Regions from separate parts of the Embleya sp. NPDC050154 genome, predicted to be linked through region 3. Evidence: riboswitches for the same ligand, from Rfam matches in the RefSeq annotation. Region 3 holds a riboswitch; each other region holds the start of a gene.
What was found. A riboswitch is a leader RNA that binds a small molecule or an ion and turns the genes downstream of it on or off. The one in region 3 is predicted to bind cyclic di-AMP.
Positions count from the first base shown of each region.

Region 1: linked by a shared signal. The riboswitch ahead of ACIBSV_RS19265 (transglycosylase family protein) and the one ahead of ACIBSV_RS34105 (NlpC/P60 family protein) in region 3 are both predicted to bind cyclic di-AMP.
Region 2: linked by a shared signal. The riboswitch ahead of ACIBSV_RS16935 (transglycosylase family protein) and the one ahead of ACIBSV_RS34105 (NlpC/P60 family protein) in region 3 are both predicted to bind cyclic di-AMP.

Region 1 is NZ_JBITJP010000008.1:224,383-231,513, reverse strand. It holds gene ACIBSV_RS19270 (PIG-L family deacetylase) at 1-1,683, shown strand, start outside; gene ACIBSV_RS19265 (transglycosylase family protein) at 1,870-3,225, opposite strand; cyclic di-AMP (ydaO/yuaA leader) riboswitch at 3,230-3,451, opposite strand; gene galE (UDP-glucose 4-epimerase GalE) at 3,901-4,869, opposite strand; gene ACIBSV_RS19255 (acyltransferase family protein) at 5,075-6,358, shown strand; gene ACIBSV_RS19250 (hypothetical protein) at 6,392-7,131, opposite strand, start outside.
Region 2 is NZ_JBITJP010000007.1:84,763-91,893, reverse strand. It holds gene ACIBSV_RS16945 (DUF6421 family protein) at 1-843, opposite strand, end outside; gene ACIBSV_RS16940 (nucleobase:cation symporter-2 family protein) at 1,356-2,711, shown strand; gene ACIBSV_RS16935 (transglycosylase family protein) at 2,833-3,471, opposite strand; cyclic di-AMP (ydaO/yuaA leader) riboswitch at 3,577-3,768, opposite strand; gene ACIBSV_RS16930 (EthD family reductase) at 3,965-4,300, opposite strand; gene ACIBSV_RS16925 (phosphoenolpyruvate hydrolase family protein) at 4,444-5,268, opposite strand; gene ACIBSV_RS16920 (Tm-1-like ATP-binding domain-containing protein) at 5,270-6,514, opposite strand; gene ACIBSV_RS16915 (SDR family NAD(P)-dependent oxidoreductase) at 6,672-7,131, shown strand, end outside.
Region 3 is NZ_JBITJP010000019.1:215,713-222,843, forward strand. It holds gene ACIBSV_RS34095 (PspC domain-containing protein) at 1-820, shown strand, start outside; gene ACIBSV_RS34100 (LuxR C-terminal-related transcriptional regulator) at 817-1,494, shown strand; gene ACIBSV_RS34105 (NlpC/P60 family protein) at 1,592-2,677, opposite strand; cyclic di-AMP (ydaO/yuaA leader) riboswitch at 2,687-2,824, opposite strand; gene ACIBSV_RS34110 (hypothetical protein) at 3,169-3,525, shown strand; gene ACIBSV_RS34115 (PIG-L deacetylase family protein) at 3,586-4,305, opposite strand; gene pcrA (DNA helicase PcrA) at 4,463-6,979, shown strand.

The DNA of each region.
Region 1 (7,131 bases), on a different contig from region 3:
AACGGCTCACGCGCCGCGTACGCGTTCATGGCGCTCGGGGATCGCGCGGCGCGCTGGGAGCGGCACAGCGTACGGCTGCGCGACGGCGCGCACGCCGAACTCGACCGACTCGTGGACGCCCCGAACATCAAGCTGGTGTTCCTCAACACCCGCAAGGAGGAGGGCATCGGCGCGCACGGGCGGCTGCGCACGTTGTGGAACGGCTCGGAACGCGAACTGGACACGCTGGCACCGCGGGACGAGCCGGCGGGCGGACCCTACACGTACACCAGGGACGGCCTGATCGACTCGCTCGCGGACCTGATGCGGGCCCAGACGCCGACCGTGGTGCGCACGCTCGACCCGGAGCCGGACCGGCAGCGACACGATGGCGCGCACCCCGTACACGCCGACAACGGTGGTGTCTCGGACCACCAGGACCACACCGCCGCCGCACAGTTCACGTGGGAGGCGCTGCGCCGGTACAACGCCGATCGACCGGCCGCGAGCGCCGCCGCGATCGCCTACCGGGGCTACTACAACGAGCGTTGGCCGCACAATCTGGCGCCGGCGGCGCGCGAGCGCAAGGACGGGATCATCCGGGTGTACGGCTGGACGGACCGGGTGCGGCACTGCCCGGGTCGGGTGGACTGCGGCGACCTCAAGGTGCGGGACACCGCGCCCGGGACCAACTGGCCGCAGAGCACCACCTATCGCTACCCGAACGCGGGAGTGCGCCCGGTGCTCGGCGCGGACGGCCGGCTCACCGCTTGGGCCGTGCTCGGCGGGCGCGTCACCCGGTGGACCCAGGACGCCGTCGGCGGCCCGAACTGGTCGCCGGCGCACTCGATGCCCGGCCCCGGCGACGGCGAACTGGCCCCGGGGCTCGCCGCGGTGCGCATCGCGGACGGCCGGATCGCGGTGTTCGTGCTGCGCATCGGCGGTGCCCGCCGGGCCGATCGGGACCGGTTCGAGATCCTCACGGCGACCGAGACGACGCCCGGCGGCGAACTGGGGCCGTGGCGCGGCCTGGGCAACCCCGACGGCGACGGACGCGGCCCGGGCACACCGGTGGTCGGGGTGGACGGCGCGGGCGGGCTGTACCTGTTCGTGCGCGACCGGGACAAGGGGATCAGCGGCCGTCATCGGCCCGCCGGGAGCGACACGTGGTCGGCGTGGCGGGACCTGGGCGGCGGGGAGATCGTCGAGGGGCCCGGCGCGGTGACCCGCCCGGACGGCCGGGTCGTGGTCTTCGGCACGGCGCGTGAGGGCATTCGCTACTGGGAACCGGTCGGCGAGCGGTCGGGGCCGCCGCGCACGATCGCGGCCGAGCGACCGGCGGGCCCGCCCGCCGTGTCGGTGGGCGCCGACGGCCGGGTGGGTGTCGCCTACCGGCGGGCCGGCACACCGGAGATCGCGAGCGTGGTCGAGGGCGGGCCGAACGGGTGGGTGCCGGCCGACTCGGGAGCCGCGGGCGCGGGTTACGAGGCGTTGAGCCGAGTGCCCCGACCGGACGGCACGACGGCGACGCTGACCCGGGACGCCGACGGCCGGCCGATCGTCCTCGGCGCGTCCGGGGCGCCGGTCGTGCTCGACGAGCGCGCGGTCGCGGTCGATCCCACCGGCGCGCCGGACGGCGCCGGGCACGCGGTGGCCCTGTGGCTCGGTCCGGACGGTGCGCTGCGCACCGCGCGGCTGCCCTGACGGCACCGTCCGGACACGCGCACCGGTCCGCACACGCGAATCGTCCGCACACGTGAATCGTCCGCACACGCGCACCGTTCGGACACGCGCACCGGTCCGCACACGTGAACCGGTCCGAACACGCGAACGGCGGGCGCTCCCTGGAGGGAACGCCCGCCGTTCGATGCAGCGGGTGGAGCGGGTGACTCAGACGCTGACGCCGTGGCTGCGCAGCCAGGTCATCGGGTTGACCGCGGAGCCGTAGTTCGGCGTGGTGCGGACCTCGAAGTGCAGGTGCGGGCCGGTGACGTTGCCGGTCGCGCCGGAGAGCGCGATCTTCTGGCCGGTCTGCACCTTCATCCCGGCCTTGACCGAGATCGAGGACAGGTGCGCGTACTGGGTGTACTTGCCGTCCGCGTGCCGGATGACGACCTCGTTGCCGTACGCGCCGCCCCAACCGGCCGACACGACGGTGCCCGAGGTGACCGCGCGCACCGTGGTGCCGGTCGAGACCGCGAAGTCCTGGCCGGTGTGGCTGCCGCTGGACCAGCGCGAGCCGCCGGAGCCGAAGCTCGCGGTGAGCGTGGCGCCCGAGACCGGGGCGACGTACGAGCCGGAGGCGGTCGTCGTCGATTCGGTCTTGGCGGCCTCGGTCTTGGTGGTCGCGGCCTTCGGAGCCGGCTTGCTCTCCGTCTTGGCCTTCGGAGCCTCGGCCTTGGGGGCCTCGGTCTTCGGCGTCTCGGCCTTCTGCACCTCGACCTTGGGCGCGGCGGCCTCGGTCTTGGTGGTGGTCGGCGCGGCCTTGCCGTCGACCGTGAGCTTCTGGCCCGGGAAGATCAGGTCGGGGTTCTCGCCGACGACGGACTTGTTGGCCTCGTACAGCTTCGGCCAACCGCCGGGCACGTGCGCGGCGTTCGCGATCTTGGAGAGCGTGTCGCCGGTGACCACGACATAGGACGAGGTCGCGGCGGCCGGCTCGGTCTTGGGCGTCTCGGTCTTGGGCGCCTCGGTCTTCGGGGCCTCGGCCTTGGGGGCCTCGGTCTTCGGAGCCTCGGTCTTGACCTCGATCTTCGGCGCGGCGACCGTCTTCTTCGGGGCCGGCTTGGCGGTCTCGGTCTTGGGAGCGGTCTTCGGCGCGGTCTTGCCGGCCGAGGAGCCGGTGTCGACGTCGGCGGCGGCGCCGCCTCGGGTCAGGCCGGCCTTGACCGAGCACACCGGCCACGCGCCGGGGCCCTGGCCCTTGAGGACCTTCTCGGCGATCGCGATCTGCTGACCCTTGGTCGCCAGGTCGGCGCGGGCGGCGAACTCCGTGCCGCCGAACGCCTTCCAGGTGCTCGCGGTGAACTGCAGGCCGCCGTAGAAGCCGTTTCCGGTGTTGATCTGCCAGTTGCCCGTGCTCTCGCACTGGGCGACCTTGTCCCAGGTGCTCACGGAGGCGGCCTGGGCGGTGCCCGCGCCGATGATCGGCATGGCGACGCCGACTCCGGCGACACCCGCCGCGGCGATCAGACGCGTGGTCCTACTGGTGCTGCGACGGCGATGACGCCCGGTTCCGGACAGCATGGCTGGATCCTCTCCCACGCCTACGAGGTGAGCTGTCGGATTCGGGCCGGAGATCGATAGCCCGGCCACGTCCCGAAGGACATGGCTTCACCCCAAGCCGTTCGCGGCGTCCGATCATCGAGATCGGGGCCGTTCGCGGCGGTTCACCTGTGGTTCCCCCGCTCCTGTCGTGTGGTGCTCGTCAGCCTCCCGAACGGCCGGCGACAGGATTCGGCGTACCGGCGATCGGGGTCCGTGTGGGATACGGACGGATCGAACGCTAAGCAGGCCTCGCCGAAGATCACAAGTCTGTGTCGGATAGACGTCGATTATCCGTTTTGCGGATGAGCGCAATGTAGATGATCCCTTACGGAAAGGACCGTAGTTGGCGTTCCGTGGTGGAAGGGCCGGGAACGCGTGACAACGGCCCTTGGTCACGGCGTACGCCGATCACCCGGGAAAGATCACCTACGCCCCGTTCGTCACACCCGCATCGCGTGTGGCGTCGCGCGGACCGGGCCCCTGCCCACCGACAGGGGCGTACGCACCCGTGATCGACGTGATTCGGCCCACAGACGAAGCACGTCATGTCCGATTTGCCCCAGGAGACTTCACTCTGCGTCGTCACGGGATCGCGACGCGACACCTCCCGCGGCGCCGGCTGATGCGCGGCGCCGCGGGCGGTGTGTGCGGGACTCAGCCGCGCTGCGCGCGCCAGCCGGCCCACGCGCCCTCCACCATGTCCGCCGTGTCGTGCCGGGCCTTCCAGCCCAGTTCGGTGGTGATGCGATCGGCGCTCGCGACCACCCGGGCCGGGTCGCCCGCGCGCCGGGGTCGCAGCTCCGGCGCGATGTCGCGCAAACCGGTGACCTCGCGGATGAGTTCCACCATCTCGCGCACCGACGTGCCCTCACCGCGACCGACGTTGAGCACCAGACGCGCGTCCGGGTCGGTGCCGAGCCGACGGGTGGCCGCCACGTGCGCCTCGGCCAGGTCCACCACATGGATGAAGTCGCGCACGCAGGTGCCGTCCGGGGTGTCGTAGTCGTCCCCGAAGATCACCGGCGCCTGATCGGCCGTCAGCTTCTCCAGCACCATCGGCACGAGGTTGAACACCCCCTCGTCCGCGAGCTCCGGCGCGCCCGCGCCCGCGACGTTGAAGTAGCGCAGCGCGGCGTACGAGATGCCGTGCGCGCGCGCCGTGGCCTTGATCATCCACTCGCCGACGAGCTTGCTCTCGCCGTACGGGTTGATCGGCAGGCACGGGGTCTCCTCGTCGACGAGGTCGACGTCGGGCATGCCGTAGACGGCGGCGCTGGAGGAGAACACGACGCGCGTGACGTCGGCCGCGACCATGGCCGCGAGCAGGACGCGCAGACCCTCGACGTTCTCCTCGTAGTAGTAGAGGGGGCGCGCGACCGATTCGGGCACCTGCTTCTTCGCCGCGATGTGCACCACGCCGTCCACGGCGTGCGCCCGGAACGTCTCGTCCAGCAGCGCCCGGTCCAGCACCGAGCCGACCACCAGCGGCACCTTCTCGGGAACCCGTTCGCGCGCGCCCGTGGAGAAGTCGTCGAGGACGACCACCTCCTCGCCGACCGCGAGCAACGCCCGCACGACATGCGTCCCGATGTACCCGGCACCGCCGGTGACAAGCCACTTCATGAGGCGACCCTACCCGGCATCCCGGGTTCGCGGAGGGTGCGCGAATCGCGCGTGGCGACCCCCGCGGCGCCCGCCCTCCAGGGTGCCTGACCCGGGGTCGGGTCGACCGTTACCATGCACAGGATCTCGTGGGCAGGGCGCATATTCGCCCAGGGGGGATCCTGCGTCGCTTCCGGGCGGCCACATCGGGAAGGGCGTAAAGCGCGTGCGACGCGACTTCGGAGTGGGTCGGCAAGGAACGCTGGCCGAACGATTCTCCGGCCGGGACAACAGCATCGGATTGATCCGGCTCCTGCTGGCGACAGCGGTCGTGGTGGCGCACGCGCACATCCTGGGCGGCTTCGGCAAGCACGAGCCGGGCAACGGCTTCACCGGCATGCAGGTCGGCCTCGGCCGGATGTCCGTGTACGGCTTCTTCGTGCTGTCCGGCTTCCTGATCACCCGCAGCGGCATGCGCACCACGACCGGGCGCTACCTCTGGCACCGGATGCTGCGCATCCTGCCCGGTCTGTGGGTCTGCGTGCTGTTCACCGCGCTGGTGGCCGCGCCGATCATGTTCCGTCACCAGCAGGGTTCGCTGGACGGTTTCTGGCGCCATGGCGAAGGCCCGTTCGACTACATCCGCGCGAACTGGTGGACCGGTCTGCGGCAGTTGGACATCTCCAACATCCTGGCCACCGGGAAGAAGGAGGGGCACGCCTTCGACCCCGGCTTCGACGGCGCGCTGTGGTCGCTGAGCTACGAGATGACCTGCTACGTGATCGTCGCGGCGATGGCCTGGTCCGGCGTGCTGCGCGGATCCCGCCGGTTCGTGCTGCTGGTGACCACGCTGCTGTACGGCTGGATCGTGATGGACCTGGTGAACGCCCCCGGCTGGCGCGGTCCGCAGAACACCAACGGCACCGACATCCACGTGCCGATCCTGAGCGAGTTCATCGGCCCGCTGCACAGCCAGTACCTGATCTACCTGAGCTTCCTGTTCTGCGTCGGCATGCTCTTCCAGCTCTACCAGGAGCGCATCCCGGTCAACGACGTGCTCGGCGTGGTCTCGATCGTCGCGTTGTTCGCGAGCATGCGCTTCGGCGGCTTCTTCGTGATCGGCTTCCCGGCCTTCGCGTACGCGCTGATGTGGCTCGCGGTGCGCCTGCCCAAGCCCTTCCGGGTGGTCGGCCGCAAGCGCGACCTGTCGTACGGCATCTATATCTACGGCTTCGTCGTCGAGCAGTTCCTGGTCGTGCTCGGGTACAACCGACACGGCTTCATGGCCTACCTCGGCCTGTCGCTGGTCGGCACCTTCGTTCTGGCCGCCGCCTCGTGGTACCTGGTGGAGAAGCCCGCGATGCGGTTGAAGGACTGGACCCCGGGCCTGTTCCGGTCCCGGTTGCCGGAGCCCAAGCCCACCCAAGCCGACACGGCCACCCCGGACACGACGAAGGCGGCGCCGGGTTCCTCGACCTCGACGCCGCCCTCCGTATCGGTGAACCGCTAGGACCGCCCGGCCCTTGGGTCCCGCGGTCCCCGCTCAGCCGTTGTTCGCCCCCGGGGTGTTGCGGACCGGGAGCTTCCACGGCGGGGTGCCCAACCGCTGGCACTTTTGCTTGTTCGCGTAGCGCGGGCACTCGCCGCCGGCCTTCTGCAACTGGTGCGAGCGGTAGGTCAGCGAACCGATGCTCGAGTCGTCCACCGGCATGATGTCGTCGGCGACCGACGAGGCCGCGGTGCCGAACAGCAGGACCATCGCGGCCAGCGCGCCGATCGTGCTCGCCATCCCGGGAGTCGTGCGCCAGCGCGCGCCGACGTGCTTGGGCTCGGCGTCCGTGGCCGGGTCCGCGCGGTGCACGACGAACCGGTTCCACAGCGACTTCAGCCGTTGCGCGGACAGGTGGATCGCCACGCCCACCAGGAGCAGCATCACGTAGGCGAGCTCGATCGAGGTGCGCGGGTAGAGCTGCACCGCCTGGTCCTGGAACATGTGCGACGCGAACCAGAATCGCATCAGCCACGAGCTGGCCAGGCAGGCCACGAGTGCCAGCACCAGCGAGCGACGCATGCCGAGCGCGAGCGCGACCGCGAGACCCAGCAGCAGGATCAACATGAACACGCCGACGCCGCCGAGCTCGCCGGGCGGCGGCCACATGCCCACCTCGCCGGGCGAGTCGCCGCGCCACATCAGGAAGTACGCGGGGTCGACCTTGGTGTCGAAGTAGAAGTAGTCGTCCTTCTCGCCGCCGCCCTTGAGCAGCAGGTCCTTGATGTACAGGC
Region 2 (7,131 bases), on a different contig from region 3:
CGCGACCGCCTCGCGGAACGCGGTCAGGTCGCAGCGCAGTTCCTCCAGCGCGTACATCCAGAACGGCATCCGCTGCTTGATCATGAACGGGTCGAACGGCATGTGGCCGCGCATGTGGGTGCGGTCGTGAATCAGGTCCCACAACACGAAGGCGTCCTGCGCGAGCTGCTGGTTCTCCACCAACTCCGCTGCTTCCGACGGAAGTTCGAGATCGAGGCTGTGTGCGGCGGCAGCCGCGACCCGACGGAAGCGGGCCGCCTCGCGGTCGCAGAAGATGCCACCCCAGGTGAACCTGGGCACCTCGCGCACGGCCACCGTCTCCGGGAAGAGCACCGCCGAGTCGGTGTCGTAGCCGGCGGTGAAGTCGACGAACGCGACCGGCACGAACATCGCGTTGTCGTAGCGCTCGGCCTCCAGCGCGGCCAGCCACTGCGGCCACACCACCCGCAGCAGCACGGCCTCGACGTTGCGGTTGGGATTGCCGTTCTGGGTGGTCATCGGGAACACCACCAGGTGCTCCAGACCGTCGCGCCGAGCCTGCTCCGGGCGGAACGCGACGAGCGAGTCCAGGAAGTCGGGACGGCCGAAGCCATCCGCCGCCCAGCGGGCGAAGTCGGCGACGACCGCTTCCAGGTACGCCTCGTCGTGCGGGAACAGCGGTGCGAGCCCGGTGACCGCCGACGTGATGTCGGCGACCAGCGCCCGGGCGGACGCGTGCTCGGACGGCTCGATCGAACCGTCCTTGGCCTGCAACGGACGCAGGTCGGCGACGGCTTCCTTGAGCACGGGCCACAGCGGGTGGTCTACGGCGGTACGGACGGCTACGCGGGTCATGTTCGACATGGAACCCTCTCAGGAGAAAGCAGGAACCACGGTCAGAAGAACCTATGTCAAAAGAATTTAACGCCGCAAGGGCGTTCCAAACGCAATCTTATCGTCGCTGGTACGTTTTGCCCGAATAAGTTGAGAATGCCATCCAGCCGCCTTCCGAAGATCGACGCCGCGTTCGGAGGAAGCCACAAGATGTGACCGGCCCGAACCGCCGACGCCTGTGCCTATTGACCGCCGATCCGGCCCGTCCCTACAGTCTCCTTCTGATCAACGGAATATTGATTCCGCATAGCGAAATACTCGGCAGGGGAACGCCCCGGATCCGCATCCACTCCCACTGCCCGATCCTGCGATCCAGTACGTCCAATGGGCCGGGCCGTCCTACGACGGCATCCGATGTGGAGGCGCCGATCATGGGCTGGAGAACCACCAGGAAGACCGCGGGCGCGGCACGATCGCCGGGCGATGCCACCGCCGGGGCGTCACCGGGGACCGGGGCGTCGCCCGTGCACCCCGTGGACGAGATGCTGCCGCCGGGGCGCATGCTGGCCGGCGCCCTGCAACACGTGGCCACGATGTACGCCGGGGTCGCCGCGCCACCGCTGATCATCGGCGGGGCGCTGGGCCTGTCCACCGCGGAGCTGACCACGCTGCTGGGGGCGAGCCTGTTGATCGCCGGGCTCGCCACGCTGCTGCAGACGCTCGGCTTCTGGCGGATCGGCTCCCGACTGCCGTTCGTCAACGGCGTCACCTTCGCGGTGGTCTCGCCGATCCTGGCGGTGGCCGCGGCCAAGCAGGACGCGACACTGCCGGTGATCTTCGGCGCGACGATCGTCTCGGGCGTGTTCTGCTTCCTGCTCGCGCCGGTCTTCTGTCGACTGATCCGCTTCTTCCCGCCGGTGGTCAGCGGCACGGTGATCACCTTGATCGGGGTGTCCCTGCTGCCGGTCGCCGGGAACTGGTCGCAGGGCGGCGACAGCAAGGCGGCCGACTACGGCTCGACGACCAACCTCGGGCTCGCCGCGGCGACGCTGGTCGCGATCCTGGTCCTGCACCGGGTGCTGACCGGTTTCCTGCAGCGCATCGCGATCCTGCTCGGCCTGCTCTTCGGCACCCTGCTGGCCATCCCGTTCGACAAGGTGGACGGCGGCGCCCTGGGCGACCTGGCCGTCTTCGAGGTCCCGCAGCCGTTCGCCTTCGGCGCGCCGCAGTTCGACGTGTCGGTGACCGTGTCCATGCTCGTGGTGATGATCGTCTGCATGACCGAGTCGACGGCCGACATCATCGCGCTGGGCGAGGTGGTGGACAAACCCGCCGACGACCGGACGATAGCCGGCGGCCTGCGCGCCGACGGCCTGGCCACCGCGCTCGGCGGGGTGTTCAACGGCTTCGCGTGCACGGCCTTCGCACAGAACATCGGCCTGGTCGCGCTGACCCGCATCCGCAGCCGGTTCGTGGTCGCGGTGTGCGGCGGATTCCTGGTCCTGATGGGCTTGATGCCGATCGTCGGCGGCCTGGTCGCGCTCGTCCCGCAGCCGGTCCTCGGCGGCGCCGGCGTGGTGCTGTTCGGCACCGTCGCGGTGGCCGGCATCCGCACCCTGGGCAAGGCCGACCTCGACACCGGACCCAACGCGCTGATCGTGGCGGTGGCCCTGGCCTTCGGCGTCTTCCCGATCGCGTTCCCGGACTTCTACCACGCGTTCCCGGACAAGGTCGCGATGATCGCCGAGTCCGGCATCTCGGCCGGCTCGATCATCGCGGTCGTACTCAACCTGCTGCTCAACCACACCGGATCCGCGTCCGGCGAAGCGGCCGACGAACCGGCTATCCCCGCCCCCACCCGGTCCACCGAACCCGCCGAACTGCCCAGCCGGGCCTGATCGATCGACGAAGCGAACGGCAACACGGCCAATCGACATCCCGTTTCGATCACCACCGACCGGACATGGGCGTGGGCCCCGCCGAAGTACTCGACGGGGCCCACGTGTTGCCGTTCGTGTGTCAGACGGAGAGCTTGGTGCCCACGCTGATCACGTTCGGGTTGTCACCGATGACACCCGAGTTGGCGCTGTACAGGGCCTGGTAGCCACCCTTGACGCCGAGCTTGGCGGCGACGGAGGAGAGCGTGTCACCGGCCTTGACGGTGTAGCTGCCGGAGCCCGAAGCCTGCTTGCTCGCGGCCGACTTCGACGCGTCCTGCGCAGCGACGTCCTGCTTCGGCTGCACCCGGACCTTCGGCGCATCGGCGCCGGAGTTGCGCGGTGCGGTCTCGGTCGCCGACTCGGCCTTGGCCGCGGCCTTCGGCGCGTCCTGGGCCTTGGTCTTGCCGGTGGTCGAGGACTCGGCCGTGGCGGACGCGTTGCCGCCCTTGGCCAGACCGGCCTTCTGCGAACAGACCGGCCAGGCGCCGGGGCCCTGCGCGGCCAGCACGCGCTCGGCGACCGCGATCTGCTGTGCCTTGCTCGCCTGCGCGGCACTGGCCGCGTACTCGCCGCCGCCGAAGGCGTTCCAGGTGCTCGGGGTGAACTGCAGACCGCCGGAGAAGCCGTTGCCCGTGTTGATGCTCCAATTCCCGGTGCTCTCGCACTGCGCGACCGCGTCCCACGTGGACGAGGACGCCGCGTTCGCGCTGCCCGCCATGCCCACGAGGGGAAGGACGAGACCCGCACCGGCGGCGACGGCGATGCCGGCGCGACGGCCACGAGAGAGCGAGCGAACGGGAGCGGTGATGGCACGGAAGGTCATTGATTACCTCGTCGGGCGCCTACGAAGTTAGCTGTCGGGTTCGGACGATTGGCCCGGCCTCGCCTGAAAACAGGCATGACTTCACCCCACGGCATCGACATTGCCGATGCCGGCACTCACTTGGTTCCCCCGCTCCTGCCGCCAGTCGATATCGACTGCTTCCCTCGGGCGGCGGCAGGATTCGGCGTACCGCCCGGGGAGTCCGCTTGTGCGAACAACCACGAAGCTACGCACCGGGCCGCCGGGTTGGCAAACATTTCGGGCGCTTTGTGAGGTGCCCCATAAGCAGGAATAACACCGATTTGCCCGATATGTCGCCATCCTCGCAGGTCACGGCGCCGGCGTCCACGGTGCGCGGCCGCGTGGTCACCCGTGCTTCACCGTCGGGCTATTCCGTCGCGGGCAGCTCCACAGGTACGACTACCCGCTCCTCGTCCCAAAGGAACGTCGCGCCGCCGGTCGCGAAATTGGCGACATCGGCCACCGTGGCCCGGCCCTCGGGCGAATCCAGGGTCGCCTGGAGACCCGCGCGAGTCGGCGCGTACAACCCGACCACCAGGTAATAGGGCGGCTGCGCGCCGGAGGGGTCCGGATCGCACTTGCCGATGGTCCAGCCGGTCAATCCCGGCATCGTGCGGGCGAGCGGGACGTGCTTCTCCCAGTAATAGGCGTCGAACGCCGCCGGGTCCTCGGGGTGGCCATACAGCACGGTCAGCTTGTACACACGCGACTCCTCGCGGTCGTGGTGGATGTGTCTCCTGCCGGTGGCGCCCTGTGCTTCCCGCCTCCGACGTGGGACGCCCTGTGCGTCCCACCGGTACCGCCCGGCGCCCGGCACGTGCTGCCCGGATTCGTACGGCGCGGCGCCTACCGGGCTCCGATCGCCTTGAACGCCCGCGCCTGCTCGGTGATGGCCGTCTCGGTCGGCAGCCGTTCCATGCTGGAGGCGCCGAAGAAGCCCACCACGCCGGTGGTGTGCGCCAGCACGTACGCGGCATCCTCGGGCTCGGCGATCGGCCCGCCGTGACACAGCACCAGCACGTCCGGGTTCACCTCCGCCGCCGCGTCGCGCATGCGCTGCACCCGCTCCACCGCCTCGTCGAGCGAGACCGCGGTGCTCGCGCCGATGCTGCCCTTGGTGGTCAGCCCCAGGTGCGGGACCAGGACGTCCGCGCCGGCCGCGGCCATCGCGCGGGCCTGCTCCGGGTCGAAGACGTAGGGCGCGGTGAGCAGGCCGCGCTCGGCGGCCAGCCGGATCATCTCCACCTCCAGGTCGTAGCCCATGCCGGTCTCCTCCAGGTTCTGCCGGAAGACACCGTCGAACAGGCCGACCGTGGGGAAGTTCTGCACGCCCGCGAAGCCCATCGCGGCGAGCTGGTCCAGGAAGTGCGGCATGATCCGGAACGGATCCGTGCCGCACACCCCGGCCAGCACCGGAGTACCGTGCACCACCGGCAGCACCTCGCCGGCCATCTCGACCACGATCGCGTTGGCGTCGCCGTACGGCAGCAGCCCGGCCAGCGAGCCGCGGCCGGCCATCCGGTAGCGGCCGGAGTTGTAGATGATGATCAGGTCCACGCCGCCGGCCTCGGCGCACTTGGCCGACAATCCGGTGCCCGCGCCCGCGCCGATCACGACGCCGCCCTGCCCGACCGTCCTGTGCAGTCGGCCCCGCGCCTCGCGTCCGTCCATCTCAGTCCACACGTCCCTTCGTGATCATCTCGTGCAGTCGATCCGCCGCCGCCGTGGCGAACGCCGGATCGTTGATGTCCGTCGCCGCCTCGTGCAACTCGACGGCACTGCCCGCGAGTCCGGACCGCAACTCGTCGAACAGCGCCTTGTCGGCGACGGAATCGTAGAAGGGCGCGCCCTCGACGTCGATCGCCGAGACCCCGCGCAGTGGCAGGTAGAGGGCGGTGGGACCGGTCGCGGCGATCAGTTTCGCGGCGATCCGCCGACCCAGCTCGGCGTTCTCCGCCGGCGTGGTGCGCATCAGCGTCACCGTCGGGTTGTGCACGTACAGCTTCCGCTCCTCGAACCGCTCGGGCACGGTGTCGCGCGGGCCGAAGTTGACCATGTCCAGCGCACCCACGCTGACCACCTGCGGCAGCCCCATCCGCCCGGCCGCGGTCAGCCGTTCGGGGCCCGCGCTCAGCACCCCGCCCACCAGGTCGTCGGCCAGCTCGGTGGTGGTCAGGTCGAGGATCCCGGCCAGGAAGCCCGCCTCGGCCAGGTTCTCCATCGAGGTGCCGCCGGCGCCCGTGGCGTGGAAGACCAGCACCTCGTAGCCCAGCTCGGTGAGCCGCTCGCGCGCGGCGTCCACGGCCGGCGTGGTCACCCCGAACATCGACGCGGCGACCAGCGGACGGCCCTCGCCGCTCACCCCCGCCACCGCCGCGCGATCCTCGGCGTAGCCGCCCGCCATGCCCGCGATCGCGTCCGCCGCGTTGCCCAGGATCCGCTCGGAGAGCCGGTTTATCCCGGCGATGTCCACGACGCTGTACATCATCGTGACGTCCACCGCGCCGACGTAGGGCGACACGTCGCCCGCGGCCATCGTGGAGACCAGCAGCTTGGGTACACCGACCGGCAGCGCGCGCATCGCGTAGGAGGCGATCGCCGACCCGCCCGAGCCGCCCATCGCGAGCACACCGTCCACCCGGCCCTGGTCGAACAACTCACGCAGGATGGACGCGGCGCCCTCGGCCATCGCGGCGGTGGCCGCGCCCCGGTCCGCGCGGGTGCGCAGGTCGGCCAGATCGGTGCCGGCCGCCGCCGCGACGTCCGATGCCTGCACGTCGGCCTGGGCGAGCGACTCGCCCAGCACACCCACGTTCATCAGGACCACCTCGGCTCCCCGAGCCCGCAGCCGGTAGGCCAGCCACGCGTATTCGGATCCCTTGGTGTCGAGCGTTCCGATCAGTACGACGGTGGGCATCGGTGCCTCCGGTGGTGTCGGTACGGCTGGCCGGGTTGACTCTTCGGCGGCAAACGGCCGCGCACAGTAACCCAACCGGATGATCATGGCGATTGAAAGCACCGTGCGGTAGGACGGGTGGCGAGTTACGAAGTTTTGGCACGTCACGGAGGTATCGATGGCGGAGGAACCGGACGCACGGGTCGCAATCGTCGCGGGAGCCGGCGACGGCATCGGGCGCGCCTGCGCGATCGCCCTGGCCCGGGACGGCGCGGATCTGGCGCTGGCCGCGCGCCGACCCGAGCCGCTGCGCCGACTCGCCGAGGAGATCGGCGGGCTGATCGGCCGTCGGGTGCTCGCGATACCCACCGATCTGGCCGACCAGGCCGAGTGCCGGGCGCTGGTGGACACCGCGGCCCGGGAGTTGGGCCGGGTCGACGTGGTGGTCAACGTCGCCACCTACAACCCCTCGGGGCGGCTGGAGGACCTGGATCCGGCGGAGTTCCGGCGGGCGTTCGAGATCAACGTGCTGGGCGTACTGGCCGTCTCGCGCGCCGCGCTGCCGTACATGCGCGCGGTCGGCGGGGGCTCGATCGTGCAGATCAGCTCGGAGGCGCCGCGCGCGAAGCTGGTGAACC
Region 3 (7,131 bases):
GTTCTCGCTGGACGGGCGCAGCCGGGTGGCCGGCGCGCTGCGCACCTTCGTCGGCGCCACGCTGGTGCTGGCCGGTCTGGTGTTCTTCTCGTTCGGCCGGGGCGGCCTCGGCGACGCGCTGGCCGCGATGCGCGGGGCCGGGCTGCTCCTGGTCGGGCTGCTGGTCATCTTCGGCCCGTATCTGCTGCGACAGACCCGCGAGCTGGGCGCCGAGCGTCGGGCCCGGATCCGGGCCCAAGAGCGGGCCGAGGTGGCCGCGCACGTGCACGACTCGGTGCTGCACACGCTGACGCTGATCCAGCGTCAGGTCGACGACCCGCGCGAGGTGGCCCGGCTGGCCCGCGCGCAGGAGCGCGAGCTGCGCGCGTGGTTGTACCGCCCCGACGGCGAGGAACCGGATCGCACCTTCGCCGCCGCGCTGCGCTCGACCGCCGCCGAGGTCGAGGACGCGCACGGCGTGTCGATCGAGGTGGTGTCCGTGGGCGACTGCCCGGTGGACGACAAGCTGGCCGCTCTGCTGGCCGCCGCGCGCGAGGCGATGGTCAACGCGGCGAAGTACGCGGGCGGCGCGGCGATCTCGGTGTTCGGCGAGGCCGACGAGGACACGGTCACCGTCTTCGTGCGGGACCGCGGACCCGGCTTCGACCCGGACGCGGTGCCCGCCGACCGACTCGGTGTGCGAGAGTCCGTGCTGGGGCGCATGCGCCGCAACGGGGGCGCCGCGAACATCCGCAGCGAACCCGGCGAGGGCACCGAGGTCGAGCTGGAGATGCGCCGAGCCGAGGCCGGCCGGGCCGCTGTGGGAAGGACGAACACGTGAACGCCACCGAGACGAGCACCGAGCACCCCGAGGACGCGCCGCGTACCCGGGTGGTCCTGGTCGACGACCACCGGATGTTCCGGACCGGCGTGCGCGCCGAGATCGGTGAGGCGGTCGAGGTGGTCGGCGAGGCCGACGACGTCGCGAGCGCGGTGGCCGTGGTCACCGAGACCCGTCCCGAGGTGGTCCTGCTCGATGTGCACCTGCCCGGCGGCGGCGGGGTCGAGGTGCTGCGCCAGTGCGCGTCGTTGATCCCGGCCGTGCGCTTTTTGGCGCTGTCCGTCTCGGACGCGGCCGAGGACGTGATCGGGGTGATCCGCGGCGGCGCCCGGGGCTATGTGACCAAGTCGATCACCGGCGACGAGCTGATCCGCGCGATCGGCCGGGTCGGCGAGGGCGACGCGGTGTTCTCGCCGCGTCTGGCGGGCTTCGTGCTGGACGCGTTCGCGGCCACCGACGTGCCGCCGATCGACGAGGACCTGGACCGACTCACCCAGCGCGAGCGCGAGGTGCTGCGGCTGATCGCGCGCGGCTACGCGTACAAGGAGATCGCCCGGCGGCTGGTCATCTCGGTCAAGACGGTGGAGACCCATGTGTCCGCCGTACTGCGCAAGTTGCAGCTCTCCAACCGGCACGAGCTGACCCGCTGGGCGACCGACCGCCGGCTGGTCTGACCGGACCGGCGGTATACCCCGGCACACACGACGGCGCCCGTCCTCGGAACGAATCCGAGGACGGGCGCCGTCGACGTGTCGCCGGTGTCCCGTGGGCCTAGCCGGGTCGAATGGCCGCGAGGAACGGCATCGAGTCCAGCGGCGCCTTGGTCACGGTCTTGCCCGGACGCGGGGCGTGCACGATCTGGCCGTTGCCGATGTACATGCCCACGTGCCGGTTGTCCGAGTAGTAGAACACCAGGTCGCCCGGCTGGAGGGCGCTCTTGGCGATCTTGGGACCGTCGTTGATCTGGGTCCAGGTGGTGCGGCTGAGCGAGACGTTCGCCGCCTTCCAGGACGCCTGGGTCAGGCCGGAGCAGTCGAACGAGCCGGGGCCCTCGGCGCCGGAGACGTACGGCTTGCCGATCTGCGCCAACGCGTAGCTGATCGCGGCCTGGGCCCGGCCGGAGGCCGGGATGTTGGTCGCCGGCGCGGTGTCCTTCTCCTTGTCCCGCGAGCTGCGGTCGGGCGTACGCGAGGTGTCGCCCGCGTGCTCGTCCGAGTCGAGGACTTCCTTCTTCTGCTGCTCGGTGAGCGTGTTCAGCAGCCGCTGGGCCTCGGAGAGCTTGGCCTGGATGTCGGCCTTGTTCTTGTTCAGCTCGGTCCGCAGCTTCTCCAGTTCCGCGAGCTGCGAGGAGGCCTCGGTGCGGTCCTGCTGGAGAACTCGGGCCTGCGCCGCGATCTGCTTCAGCTTGGCGGCCTGCTGGCCGTCGAGCTGGGACATCATCTGCGACTTCTGCAGGTAACCCTCGGGGTCGCCGCTGAGCGCGAGCGAGAGCGACGGCGGCAGGCCGCCGCTGCGGTACTGGTTGGCCGCCAGGACACCGATCTGGTCGCGCAGGGCGTTCAGCGCGGCCTGTTCCTCGGCGATCCGGGCCTGCGTCTGGTTCGCGGTGCCCTGCTGCTTGGTGATCTGCTCCTCGACGCCGTTGGCGGCGTCGGTGGCCTTGATCACGTCGCTGTGCAGTTGGTTGACGCGTTCCTTGGTCTGCTGGAACGACTGCGCGGGATCCGCGCTCGCGGTGCCGGCGAAGGTCATCACGCCGGTCATCGTCGCCGCGGCCGTGACGACGGTCGCTGCGGTACGGACGGCGGTGCGCGGCTTGGGCTTGCGGTGCTGCCCGGGTCGACGTTGGGACGCCACTGGTGGCGGGTCTCCTTCCTCGGCCGCCTACCGGGTTAGCTGACGGGTTCGGGCGGAAGAAGGCGCCCTACGGTGCCGGAGCACCGATTCACCCCAGGGACTGCGAGGGTCCCCGGTTCCGGCTTCTCGTCGCGACGACGGTGGTCACCCACCGTCACCGAAACGCGTCCCCGAATTCGGCGGAGGCGATCGTGTCGACCGGGTGGCCGACGTCGAGCCGATCGCCTGTCGCAGAACACTAGTCACAGGCGTGTCACGACCATCACCATTGGCCTCTGCATTGCCAAAACTTTACCAAGGTCACCGTTTCCTTCTCCCCGTATCACGGGAAAAGCGCCCGGATTCCCGAAAGTCGATCTTGAGCCGTTTGGCGCATATTGCCGGCGTATGACCAACCGGAAGGTCCCTTATCGGCCGCCGGCTAAGCTGCGACCCGCAACGACGACGGCGTCCCGGGCGCCGCGCGAGGAGCCGACGAGGAGTTGTACGACGTGGACGTTCTGCGGCAGATCCTGCTGGTCCTGCACATCGTGGGCATTGCGTCCCTGCTCGGCGGCTTCCTCACCCAGATGTCCGGGCTGCGCACCGGCGACGTGCGGATCGTGCCCGCGATGACGCACGGTGCGCTGACCATGCTCGTCACCGGTCTGGCGCTGGTCGGGGTGGTCCAGGCGGGCCTGGACCAGGACGTGGACAACGCCAAGATCGGCACCAAGCTGGTGATCCTGCTGGCGATCCTGCTGCTGGTCTGGGGCAATCGCGCCGCGGACCGGGTCTCCCCGAAGGTCCTCGGCGCGATCGGCCTGCTGACCGTGGCGAACATCGCCATCGCCGTCATGTGGACCTGAGCCGGCGCCGGGCCCGCCGGCTCACCGCCCAGGCGCGTCCTCGATCTCTCGCCGAATGCGCTAGGCGGTGTCCACCACCCGGAACACCTCGGCCATCCGCCCCGCGCCCAGACCGAACCGCAGGGCATTGCGGCCGAGCATCCCGGTGACCTCCTCGCGCAGCCCGGACAGATGACTCGTCTGACTCGCGTGCGACAACAGCGCCGCCATCTTGCGCTCGAACACCGCGCTCACCTCGACCGCGTGGTCCGGATCCCCCGTCGGCGACAACCACGTCTCCGGCACGGTCCACTCCCGCAGTCCCTCCGCGTCCAACAGCTCGGGGTGCGCGAAGGGGTTCCGGGCGTCCGGGTAGATCGCCCGCATCGCCGCCTCGCCCGCCTCCAGATGATCCGGATGGCTGGGCGCGAGCCGCGTCCAGTCCCGCTCGGGGCTGGGGATCACCATGCGCTGCGGCCGCACCTGCCGAATCACCCGGGTGATGTCGCGCCGCAGTTCGAGGGTCGCGGCCAACCGCCCGTCCGGGTAGCCGAGCCAGTGGAGCCGCTTCACCCCCACGTGCGCCGCCGCCGCGGTCTGCTCGGCCCGCCGGATCCCGCCGATCTCGGATCGCGGCACCGCCGGGTCGAAGCCGCCCGCGTCCCCGTCGGTGACCAGGCAATAGCTCACCTCGATGCCGGCCTCGGTCCAGGTCGCCACCGTCCCCGCCGCCCCGTAGTCGATGTCGTCCGGGTGCGCGGCCAACACCAGCACCCGTTCCACGTCACGATCGTCCAGCACGATGTACTCCCTTGATCGGATCGATCCCCGACCGGTGATCCACCGATCCCGATCGACGTGATGCCGGCGGCGAAAACCCGTCGTCGGCGCAATGATCTCCGCTCTGTACAAAGGGCCGAGCACGACTCGCTTGTTACCCACCTAGACTCGGGGAACGATGAGCAGCCTCTTCGACGACATCCCCCTGCCCGGTTTCGAGACCGCGGCCAAGAAGTCCCCCACGAGCCCCGCGGACGACATCCCGCTGCCGCCCGAGCCGGACGAGAACCACGTGTACGGCCTTCCGGAGGACTATCCGGACGACCTGTACGAAGGGCAGTACGCACCGCCGCCCGAACCGCGCGACGCCTACTACCGCAACGGCGCGCCGCGCCCGGTCGTGGATCCGGCGCGGCTGCTGGACGGAATGAACCCGCAGCAGCGCGCCGCGGTCGTGCACGAGGGGTCCCCGCTGCTCATCGTGGCCGGCGCGGGCTCCGGCAAGACGCGCGTGCTGACCCACCGGATCGCGTATCTGCTCGCGGCCCGGGACGTGCACCCCGGCGAGATCCTGGCGATCACCTTCACCAACAAGGCCGCCGCCGAGATGCGCGAACGGGTCGAGGCGCTGGTCGGGCCGCGCACCCGGGCCATGTGGGTGTCCACGTTCCACTCGGCGTGCGTACGCATCCTGCGGCAGCAGTACAAGAAGCTCGGCATGAGCTCGTCGTTCTCCATCTACGACTCCGCCGACCAGCAGCGGCTGATGGCGATGGTCTGCCGCGACCTGGACCTGGACCCGAAGAAGTTCCCGCCGCGCAAGTTCAACGCCCAGGTCTCCAACCTCAAGAACGAGCTGGTCGACCACGAGGACTTCGCGGCGAAGGCGATCAACGAGACCGAGCGCATACTCGCTCAGGCGTACACGATGTACCAGGAGCGGCTGCGCCAGGCCAACGCGCTGGACTTCGACGACCTGATCATGACCACGGTGCATCTGCTCCAGGCGTTCCCGGACGTCGCGGAGCACTACCGGCGGCGTTTTCGACACGTGCTGGTCGACGAGTACCAGGACACCAACCACGCGCAGTACACGCTGGTGCGCGAACTGGTCGGCGGCGCGGCGGGCAGCGGCCCCCGGCGCACGGTCGACGGCGACCTGGTGAACCCTGCCGAGGCGGGCCTGGCCGAGATCGAACCGGCCGAGCTGTGCGTGGTGGGTGACGCGGACCAGTCGATCTACGCGTTCCGCGGCGCGACCATCCGCAACATCCTCGACTTCGAGGCCGACTACCCCGACGCCACGACGATCCTGCTGGAGCAGAACTACCGCTCGACGCAGACCATCCTCAGCGCGGCCAACGCGGTGATCGAGCGCAACAGCAATCGGCGCGCGAAGAACCTGTGGACGGACGCCGGCGAGGGCACCCCCATCGTCGGGTACGTCGCCGACGACGAGCACGACGAGGCCCAGTTCGTCGCGGACGAGGTGGACCGGCTCACCGACGCGGGCAAGACCAAGCCGGGCCAGGTCGCGGTGTTCTACCGGACCAACGCCCAGTCCCGCGTGTTCGAGGAAGTCTTCATCCGGGTCGGGCTGCCGTACAAGGTCGTCGGCGGTGTGCGCTTCTACGAGCGCCGCGAGGTCCGGGACGTGCTCGCCTACCTGCGGCTGCTGGCCAACCCGGACGACACCGTCTCGCTGCGGCGGATCCTGAACGTGCCCAAGCGCGGCATCGGCGACCGGGCCGAGGCGTGCCTGGAGGTGCTCGCCACCCGCGACCGGATCCCGTTCGCCCAGGCACTGCGCCGCGCCGAGGACGCGCCGGGCCTGGCCAAGCGGTCCGCCAACGCGGTCAAGGGCTTCGTGCAACTGCTCGACGACCTCACCGCGGTCGTGGACGGCGGCGCGGGCCCGGCGACCGTGCTGGAGGCGATCCTGGAACAGACCGGCTACCTGGCCGAGTTGCAGGCGTCCAGCGACCCGCAGGACGAGACCCGGATCGAGAACCTCCAGGAACTCGCGGCGGTGGCACTGGAGTTCGAACAAGCCCAGGCTCAGGAGGGTGGCTCCGGCACGTTGGCCGACTTCCTGGAGCGGGTCTCCCTGGTGGCGGACTCGGACCAGATCCCCACCGACGGCGAGGACGGCGGCGTGGTCACGCTGATGACCCTGCACACCGCCAAGGGCCTGGAGTTCCCCACGGTGTTCCTGACCGGTCTGGAGGACGGCGTCTTCCCGCACATGCGCTCGCTGGGCGACGCGAAGGAACTGGAGGAGGAGCGCCGACTGGCCTACGTCGGCATCACCCGCGCCCGGGAGCGGCTGCACGTCACGCTCGCGAAGATGCGCAGCGCGTGGGGCGCGCCGTCGTACAACCCGCCGTCGCGCTTCCTGGGCGAGTTGCCCGAGAAGCTGGTCGACTGGCGCGGTACGTCCCCGTCGGCGGCCAAGGCGCTGTCCGCGACCAAGTCGACGGTCGGCTCGCGCGGCGGCTTCGGCAAGGGCGCGCAGATCAAGGAGCGGCCGATCCTCGCGCTGTCCCCCGGCGACCGGGTCACCCACGACAAGTTCGGTCTGGGCACCGTGGTCTCCACCGCCGAGACCGGTGACAAGGCCAAGGCCACGATCGACTTCGGCGCGGGCGGCGAGAAGACCCTGCTGCTGCGCTACGCGCCGGTGCAGAAGTTGTAGCGCGCGAGCCTCCTGGCACGAACGCGGGCGGGGGGGGGGGGGGGGGGGGGGCCCCCCCCCCCCCCGGGGGGGGGGGGCCCCCCCCGGGGGGGGGGGGGCCCCCGCGCCGGTGGTGGGCGCCCGGCCGGTCAGCCGAGCAGGCCGCCCAGCGG